3 linked regions of the Oceanicoccus sp. KOV_DT_Chl genome follow. The protein of the gene in region 3 interacts with the protein of the main gene of each other region in a pairwise test. Links are inferred from orthologs where the notes say so. Each region holds a gene or a part of one and is shown on either strand. Other genes may lie near its edges.

Region 1 (3,124 bases), on a different replicon or contig from region 3:
GGTAGACTCCGAACCTAACAGCGAATCGGCATCGCCGGTGGGGATTTTTACCGCCGCTCGTAACGCCCAATATTGATCGTCGTTGTTAGATAATTGGTAGGCCGCGCTCAGGCTAACATCCCCTACACCCGCCTCCGGCTCATTCAACAGCACGCTATCGCCAGCGGCATTTTGGTAGCTAAACTGTAATTGATCCTGCGGAAAGGCGGGGCGGTCACCATCGGGGAAACCCCAGAAGTCATGCCAGTCATCGATAAAGCTGTCTAGCCCACCACTTTTATGGCTGAGGTAAGGGACATCTATACCCAGCTCCCACTTTTCATTCAAACCGTAGCGGCCTTGCAGATTGACGCGATGGGTCTCGCCGTCGATAAACACCTGCTCGCTGGCGCTATCATTCTCGGCAAAGTTATTGGAGACATCAATTTGTAAGCCGCCACTCCACTGCCCACTACCTTGCAGCTCAGCACCCTGCGCTGCGGGTAAACCATAAATCTGCACAAATGGGCTGCGGCTGGTAATCACATAAGGATCATTCAGGCGATCAGCCGCCGCTGCACTGATCACAACCGCTGGCACTAACAGCACGCTGGCTAACAGCTTATTGATTTTATTTTTCATCGTATCCCTTGTTTGTTAACGACTGGTCGAGGCAGCCGAGTATAGCAAAATAACATTGGGGTTCAGCCCAAGTGTCGCTATAATCGCCGCTTATCCAACGAGAATTTCTGATGCGCCCTAGTTTAATCGCCATAAGTTGCCTATTTCTTTTGACCGCCTGCGGCCAAAAAGGGCCGCTTTTTTTGCCACAATCAGCCACCCCTACCCAGCAGGAAGTGGAGCCGCGCAACACACCGGCTACAACCGAAGCTGAGCGCAAAGATAAAGCTGAGACTGACGACATCGACGAGTAAGCTCCAAATTCTTGCAACACACGACAACACCACAGAACAGGTTTAACCCCGATGGAAGCCTTTGAATATCGCAACGGCGAACTGCACGCCGAAAATGTCCCGCTCGCGGCTATTGCCAGCGAATACGGCACTCCTACGTATGTGTATTCACGGGCACATTTGGAACAACAATTTTTGTCCTATCAACAAGCCCTCGTTGGTCGCAAGCATTTAATCTGTTATGCAGTGAAGGCTAATTCCAATATTGCGGTATTGAATGTACTAGCACGACTAGGCGCCGGCTTTGATATTGTTTCCATCGGCGAGCTGGAGCGCGTCTTAGCGGCTGGGGGCGACCCTTCCAAAGTAGTCTTTTCCGGCGTGGCTAAAACGGCACTGGAAATGCGCCGGGCATTGGAGGTCGGTATCCATTGTTTTAATCTGGAATCTGCTGCTGAACTGGAGCAATTGCAAAGCGTGGCGGCGGCGATGGATATCGTTGCGCCGATTTCGCTGCGGGTGAATCCCGATGTCGATGCACAAACTCACCCTTATATCTCAACCGGCCTGAAAGATAACAAGTTTGGTATCGCCATTGAGCAAGCCCCGCAGGTGTATCAACGCGCCACTGAACTCAGTCATATTGAAGTGATCGGGGTAGATTGCCATATCGGTTCGCAGCTAACCGAGGTCGCGCCCTTTCTCGACGCCATGGACAGAGTGTTAGCCCTGATCGATCAACTCGCAGCCAGTGGCATCAGCATTCGCCACCTGGATTTAGGCGGTGGCCTGGGGGTGCGCTACAACGATGAGCAACCACCTGCGCCTTCAGCCTACGTAGCAAAAGTGTTAGAGCGACTGGGCGACCGTGATGTCACCCTGGCCTTTGAACCTGGCCGCTCTATTTGCGCCAATGCGGGAGTGTTATTAACCAAAGTCGAATACCTTAAGCCAAACGCTCACAAAAACTTCGCCATTATCGATGCCGCCATGAACGATATGATTCGGCCGGCACTTTATCAGGCCTGGCTGAATATCCAGCCAGTGGCACCGCGTTCAGACGGCGAAGCCAAGCTCTGGGATTTGGTGGGCCCTGTCTGTGAAACCGGTGATTTTTTGGGCAAAGACCGTGAACTTATTCTTGAGCAAGGGGATTTATTATCCGTCGCCTCTTCAGGCGCCTATGGATTTACCATGAGTTCCAACTACAATAGCCGAGGACGCGCAGCTGAAATTATGGTGGATGGTGATACTATGCATGTCATTCGCTCGCGGGAAACCATCGCCGACCTGATGCGGGGTGAAGCGCTGCTGCCATAAGACTGTCGTCCAGTCTTAACGAAACCAGCCTTCTCTCCAGCGACTGCACCTGAACAGCTGCAGTCAAACAGCATCACCCTAACCGCGCTAACGGCGAAGCGCAGGAGAGATTTTATGTTGTTACGCTTCACTAAAATGCACGGCCTAGGCAACGATTTTATCGTGCTGGACCTGATCACCCAGCGTTTCAACTTGCAAGCCAGCCATATCAAGCAACTGGCCGACCGCCATTTCGGCATCGGTTGCGATCAGTTATTGGTGGTCGAATTACCCACGCAACCCGATGTCGATTTTCGCTACCGTATTTTCAACGGTGACGGCAATGAAGTAGAGCAATGCGGTAACGGCGCTCGCTGTTTCGCCAAATTTGTGCGCGACAAAAAACTCACCGGCAAAAACAAAATTCGGGTAGAAACCAATACCGGCATTATCGAGCTATCAATGACCGATGACCGGCAAGTGCGGGTCAATATGGGCAAGCCGGAACTATCACCGGCACTCATTCCCTTTGATGCTCCTGCTCGCGATAATAGTTATGCGCTCGAAGTAGACGGCCAGCACTACGACATCGGCGCTGTCTCAATGGGTAATCCGCACGCCGTAATGGTCGTGGATAATGTGCAAACCGCCGCTGTCGCCACCCTCGGTCCGGCCATTGAGTCGCACCCACGATTTCCACAGCGAGTGAATGCCGGTTTTATGCAGGTACTCAACCGCAAGGAAATTAATTTGCGGGTTTATGAGCGCGGTGCCGGTGAAACGCTGGCCTGCGGCAGCGGCGCCTGTGCCGCCGTGGTATCAGGGCAATTAAACGGTTTATTAGACCAGCGCGTAATCGTTAACTTACCTGGCGGTGCATTAACGATAGAGTGGCGCGGCGAAGGCCATCCCGTTATGATGACCGGGCCCGC
Region 2 (3,098 bases), on a different replicon or contig from region 3:
CGACGAGTCAAGTAAATTGCACCATTCTCTACCAAATTGATAAACCCTTCTCCCGCATGCAGCTGAAGTAAAGCGATGCCGCCGCCTTCACGAGGTAACCGGGATACGATATTGTGCAGCGCCAGCTCAGCTATCTCGACACAATCCACTATCAAATCGCTTTCTTCTACTGGCTGTACCAGACTTTGCAGTGCCGCCTTACGTAAAGCGGCGGCGTAAAGCATTTTTTGGCGACCACGGTAGGCATCTTCGGGCAACAAAAAGTATTCAATGGCGGCATCAGCAAGCGGAAAATCTAATAAGTCTTTCACTTTCCAGCGCACAGCCGCAGACATTTCATCACTAGCAACAGCCGGGCACTCGGCTAATAACAGTTGATAATAGACCGGGTGTAACACCAAACTACAGGGCATCTTCTGCCAACCTTGCTGTTCGATCACCTCGGCTAACAACTCTGCGGTTTCACCTAACTGGTCAATGAACTGGCAGAACACTACTGCGCCGTAAGAATTGACTGCAGCAATCCCTATGCCGTCAGGCCCAAATGACAGGCCAACACGACCCGAACGTGTTTTGGATTGCTTAAACCAGGGAATGGATATAGCCATTGGCGCTTGCGCCCCTCCTCTACACCGGCCTAAATTAACCGGCTGATACTGCCGCTATGATTACTGCATCTGAAAAATTTTTGGACTCGCAACCCCAAGCTTAACTCCAGTTGCGCCAAAAACTTCATCTAATTATGAGAATGTTTTTGTAAGTATTTGCTTTTGTTAACAAATTATAGCTGCTTTTTTTAAGAGCGCTGGTCTATTTTAAAGATTAGAATAGAAAAATTCAGTATAGGAAATTAGCCAAATTATGCTTCATATTGTTCTCTACCAGCCCGAAATTCCGCCCAATACAGGCAACATTATTCGGCTTTGCGCCAATACCGGGTTTAAGCTCCATCTTATTGAGCCACTGGGGTTTGATATGAATGATAAGAAATTGCGTCGCGCCGGACTGGATTACTCTGAATGGGCAGCGGTTACAACCCATCCGTCATTGGAGCAGTTCATGGCTCAAGTGCAACCCAATAGGCTTTTCGCCTGCACGACCAAAAGCTCCAGAAGTTATACCCAGGCCGACTTTCAGCCCAATGATGCACTGCTGTTTGGCCCTGAAACTCGCGGCCTACCCGAACAAATACTGGATTCACTCCCAGCGGAACAACGGTTGCGACTACCCATGCAGCCCCAAAGCCGCAGTTTGAACTTATCTAACAGCGTCGCAATTTTTGTCTATGAGGCCTGGCGGCAATTAGATTTTATTGGCGGGAAATAACACGACTTACAGCCGCCCGAAAAACTCTCAGGCGGCCAAAGTAAAACGCTTAGTGAGCTTCTGCGTCTGCAGGTGTTGCTTGCTGAGCCGCCTGCTGCGCCACTTGCTGGCGATAAATAGCTTCAAAATTAACCGGCTGCAATGCTATCGCAGGGAAACCGCCCTTCACACTCATGCTATCAATCGCTTCCCGTACATACGGAAACAATAGATTAGGCGCTAAAATACTCAAGGCCTGACGTAATTGCTCACCTTCAATACCCTTAGCCAAAAACAGACCGGCCTGCTGTACTTCTATCAGCGCCGCTGTCTCCTCACCCAATTTGGCAGTAACCGTAAACGTCAAAACGGCTTCATAGGTATCTTCACCGACTTTATTGACGGCATTATTCATCTCAACGTTGATGTTAGGCTGCCACTGCTTGCCAAAAACTGCCGCACCCATGGGTGACTCAAACGATGAATCTTTTATATAAATACGCTGCACTGCAAATTGCTGTTGTGGCGCCTGTGCCTGTTCATTCTCAGCCATGTTTTATCCTCTATCTAAAGTTAAATCGTTGCTAGGCCAACAAACCATCAAGCTTGCCGGACCGCTCCAAAGCCCATAAATCATCGCACCCCCCTACATGGGTGCCGCCAATCCATATCTGTGGCACCGTATGCCGACCACTTTTATCCATCATCTCAGTGCGCAACTGGGAATTACCATCCACTGAGATTTCCCGGTATTGCGCACCTTTTGCGTCCAATAAGCGCTTGGCCTGAACACAAAATGGGCAAAATTGGGTGGTATATAAAAAAATATCTGCTGCCATGATAAATCGTTTTCCAAACCTGAATACACCGTCGCCCGGAACAGCTACGGTTAATATTTATGTGCTACTTAGTCACCAGCGGCAACTGCTGACTAGACCACTCCATCATGCCGCCATTGAGACGAAATACGTGCTCAAATCCTGCTGCTTTTAATTGTTTACCGGCAGCGCCTGAATGTTGACCAATTTTGCACACCAACACTACAGGCTGGGATTTTTTTGCCTCCAGCTCATTGATACGATCAGCTAACTTGGCATGAGGAATATGCAGTGCATCAACAATATGCCCTTGATCAAATTCCTTGCTATCACGCAAATCAACTACGATAGCCTGCTCCCGATTGACTTTATTAATGAGCTCTTGAGTTGATAGCGTAGGCCCCCCTTTGCTGACTCATGTCGAAATAATAAAGTAACACACACGATCAAGGCCGTAGCCAGTATCCACTGGTCGGACAAAAACTGGAGAAATAGCTCCATTGGTAACAACAACCTCTTAAGCAAATGCGCCCCAACAATGGGCGCCCAAAAATGTGGCGGCAAGTATACACGGGGCCGACACAATTCTCACTGTGAATATCTCCACATGCATCGACTGAAATGGTAAACAAGGTCCGGAACCGCTAGAATTGCGCCTTTCAATTAACCTCCTCGAACCGATTAAAGCTGAACTATGGAAATCAACACCGCGAAAAAACCTGTTGTTTTATTAATCCTTGATGGCTGGGGCCACCGCGAAGCGCCTGAAGACAACGCTATCTTCCATGCCCACACCCCCACGTGGGATAAGCTATGGGCGCAAGCGCCAAAAACGTTGATTTCCAGCTCAGGCATGAATGTCGGCTTACCCGAAGGGCAGATGGGTAATTCCGAAGTCGGTCATATGAGCCTAGGTGCTGGCCGCATTGTCTATCAAAGTATCAGCCGCATCGACAAAGCTATTGCCGACGGCGA
Region 3 (3,002 bases):
GATGCGCGAACTGGTAAGTCAGCAACGTGCTCGTAGAGAACAATCAGTTACCAATAATGGCCATAGCTTGGCAATGAGTGCCGCTAGTAGTGGCATGAGCCCAACGGCAGCCTTAAGTCATAAGCTTAGCGGCTTGGCTGGCATTCAAGCTATTAAAGCATTAGATATAAAGCTTCAGAATGAAGAGGAATTAAAAAAATACGCTAGCCAGTTAAACGATATTCATCAACAAATTCTCAGCGCACACAAACAACAGCTACTCATCAGTGATACCGATATTATTAGCGAGTGCGAACAAACCATTAACGATCTGTGGAAAAATATTCCAGGACCCGCACAAACACAAGCCTATACCCCAGCACCTATCCGGCTCAGCAAAAAGCAAGTCTGGGTAGCTAACACCCAGGTTAATTTCTGCGCCAAAGCTTATCCAACCGTGCCAGTCGATCATCCCGATGCAGCACCTTTAACCATACTTGGCGGTTTTTTACGCAATGGTTATTTGCACCGGGCTATTCGCGAACAAGGCGGCGCCTACGGTGGCGGAGCCAGTCACGATGCCAATATTGCCGCATTCCGTTTTTACTCGTATCGAGATCCACGTATCGAAGAAACGCTAAGCGATTTTGATAAATCTATAGAGTGGTTATTAACCGAAGAACACGATGAAGAACAATTAGAGCAGGCAATACTCGGCGTCATTAGCAGCCTGGATAAACCAAGCTCCCCGGCGGGAGAAGCCAAGCAAGCATTTCATAATCAGTTATTTGGGCGTAGCCATCAACAGCGACGAGAATTCCGCCAGCGTATTTTGCAAGTTTCCATAGCTGACTTGAAGCGCGTCACTGGACAATATCTCAAACCAGAACTGGCCAGTATTGCTGTCGTCACCAATCAGACCAATTGCCAGCAACTCAGCGCATTTATCAAAAACCAGGAGTGCGAAGTCTTGAATGTGTGATTTATTACCACTACAGCGGCGGCTGTTGTTAAGTTTACTGACATGAAGTAAAAGTTATGTAAAGGAGATAGCTCATTATTCGAGCTTCAATAACAATTAACCGCTACCACCGATTACAAGCACAGGGCTGCTAGATGAGCGCACATATTTTAATTGCCGATGATGATGTCGAACTCTGTCAATTGTTGACAGACTTTCTACAGCTGGAAGGGTTTATCATAACGTCTGTTCACAATGGCGATGTCGCCGTGAGTGAATTTCAAACTAAAAAATATGATTTGATGGTACTGGACATTATGCTTCCAGGGCGCCAAGGGCTGGATGTATTACGCTCTGTAAGAACACACAGCGATCTGCCTATCGTTATGTTGACTGCCCGTGGCGATGACACTGATAGAATTTTGGGACTGGAATTGGGTGCCGACGACTATGTCCCCAAACCTTGTAACCCAAAAGAATTAGCTGCCCGGGTCCGCGCTGTTTTGCGTCGCGCCAATAACAGCACCCAACAAAAGACTCCCAGCGTGTTATCGACTGGTGATTTATTACTGGATACAACCCGCCGCGAACTTTATTACCAACAACAAGCAATCCATCTAACTTCTACAGAATTTGAAATCCTGCAATTACTGATGCAGCGCGCTGGCAGCGTGGTCGACAAAGAGAATATTTCCAGCGAAGTGCTCAAGCGAAAACTAGCGGCCTATGATCGCAGCATAGACGTCCACATTAGCAATATACGAAAAAAGTTAGGCCAATTTGGTGTCGATGATGACTTGATAAAAAATATTCGTGGCGTGGGCTATCAATTTACCCAAGCTATTAAAGTTGATGAAACCTAACTATTAGCCACTGCCAATGAATCGGTTATTTTTTAAAATATTTATTGGCTTCTGGCTAATTACTATTACCGTATTACTTTCGATGCTGGCCGCTACTCGCTATAGCGATGAATTTGAAAAGAGTGATCAACCCTCCGCCTACGAATTAGGCAAAGCAGCGCAAGGAATTCTAAGCCGCACCGCCGACATCGCCCGGGACCGCAGTCCCAAAGAACTCGACCTATGGTTAGTCGGCTTACCTAGCATCCACTCCGTCAATGCTTACATTATTAATTTGCAAGAGCCCAAACGTTCAACCCCTGTGCCAGACGATATCAGGTTACTCGCGGAAAAAATCACTCTGGAACAACCGACGCTAGTAACCAAAACAGAGAACGTCTCTCTTTACGGCCGAATGTTAATACGAGACCAGCAAGCGATCTCAAAATTATTAATTGCCACGCCACTGCCCCCGTCGCCTTTTGTTTATTTTTTTACAAAATACATTTGGTTTCGCTTATTAGTGGGCATATTGGTTAGCGGTATAATTTGTTTTTTTATGGCGCGTTCAATTACCCGCCCCATTATCGCACTTAGAAAAGCAACGCAGCAGCTTGCCAATGGCAATTTGAATTTTCGCTTTGAGGTTAACAAACTCGCCAATGATGAAATATCCGAATTAGGTCATGACTTTAACAATATGGCGCAGCGACTCGAAAAAACCCTCGAAGAGCAGAAACAACTGGTAAGGGATATATCTCATGAATTACGCTCTCCGCTGGGTCGTATTCAGGCGGCATTAGCACTTGCTCAGCGCAAGCACGGAGAAGACACTGCCGAACTGGAAAGGGTTGAAAAAGAATGTGAACGGCTGAATGCGCTTATCAGCCAACTTCTGGTCATGCCTAATTACAGCCAGGAACTGACCGACTGTATTGACTTAGTAGGCCTGCTCCATGGCATTGCTAGTGATGATCAACTGGAAGCAGAGTTAAGCCACAAGGTTATTGAAATAATCAGCGATTGTGATGAATTGCTCTACACCACTTCCGGCGGCCTGCTGTGGCATGCCGTTGATAACTTAACTCGCAACGCATTGCGACACACACCAGCCAACACCAAGGTAAGCCTGATACTCACCTACAACAAACCCCAAGGGGAAATAACCATTACTGTTAGAGATCAGGGTAATGGTGTACCTGAAGAGTCCCTGGAGAAAA

The links.
Region 1: the proteins of UNITIG_RS02915 (region 3) and lysA interact in binary tests that used the Escherichia coli proteins (3 or more experiments, as listed by UniProt). The link is inferred for Oceanicoccus sp. KOV_DT_Chl from one-to-one orthologs.
Region 2: the proteins of UNITIG_RS02915 (region 3) and secB interact in binary tests that used the Escherichia coli proteins (3 or more experiments, as listed by UniProt). The link is inferred for Oceanicoccus sp. KOV_DT_Chl from one-to-one orthologs.

The regions. Positions count from the first base shown.
Region 1 is NZ_FQLF01000002.1:1,620,866-1,623,989, forward strand. The notes cover bases 126-3,089. They hold lysA (diaminopimelate decarboxylase), read left to right. Parts: upstream 126-965; coding sequence 966-2,213; downstream 2,214-3,089. Other genes in these bases: UNITIG_RS11345 (DUF3187 family protein), read right to left, coding at 126-621; dapF (diaminopimelate epimerase), read left to right, coding at 2,328-3,089. Also shown: more of UNITIG_RS11345, read right to left, coding at 1-125; more of dapF, read left to right, coding at 3,090-3,124. UniProt on the Escherichia coli protein: Specifically catalyzes the decarboxylation of meso-diaminopimelate (meso-DAP) to L-lysine. Is not active against the DD- or LL-isomers of diaminopimelate.
Region 2 is NZ_FQLF01000002.1:2,085,663-2,088,760, reverse strand. The notes cover bases 118-3,055. They hold secB (protein-export chaperone SecB), read right to left. Parts: upstream 1,859-3,055; coding sequence 1,376-1,858; downstream 118-1,375. Other genes in these bases: gpmM (2,3-bisphosphoglycerate-independent phosphoglycerate mutase), read left to right, coding at 2,818-3,055; UNITIG_RS24385 (rhodanese-like domain-containing protein), read right to left, coding at 2,209-2,460; grxC (glutaredoxin 3), read right to left, coding at 1,890-2,144; trmL (tRNA (uridine(34)/cytosine(34)/5-carboxymethylaminomethyluridine(34)-2'-O)-methyltransferase TrmL), read left to right, coding at 862-1,326; UNITIG_RS13635 (hypothetical protein), read right to left, coding at 118-608. In the rest of the region: more of UNITIG_RS13635, read right to left, coding at 1-117; more of gpmM, read left to right, coding at 3,056-3,098. UniProt on the Escherichia coli protein: One of the proteins required for the normal export of some preproteins out of the cell cytoplasm. It is a molecular chaperone that binds to a subset of precursor proteins, maintaining them in a translocation-competent state.
Region 3 is NZ_FQLF01000001.1:633,624-636,625, reverse strand. Bases 108-2,949 are described here. They hold UNITIG_RS02915 (response regulator transcription factor), read left to right. Parts: upstream 108-1,095; coding sequence 1,096-1,803; downstream 1,804-2,949. Other genes in these bases: UNITIG_RS02910 (ATP-binding protein), read left to right, coding at 1,820-2,949. In the rest of the region: more of UNITIG_RS02910, read left to right, coding at 2,950-3,002. UniProt on the Escherichia coli protein: Response regulator member of the two-component regulatory system CpxA/CpxR which responds to envelope stress response by activating expression of downstream genes including cpxP, degP, dsbA and ppiA.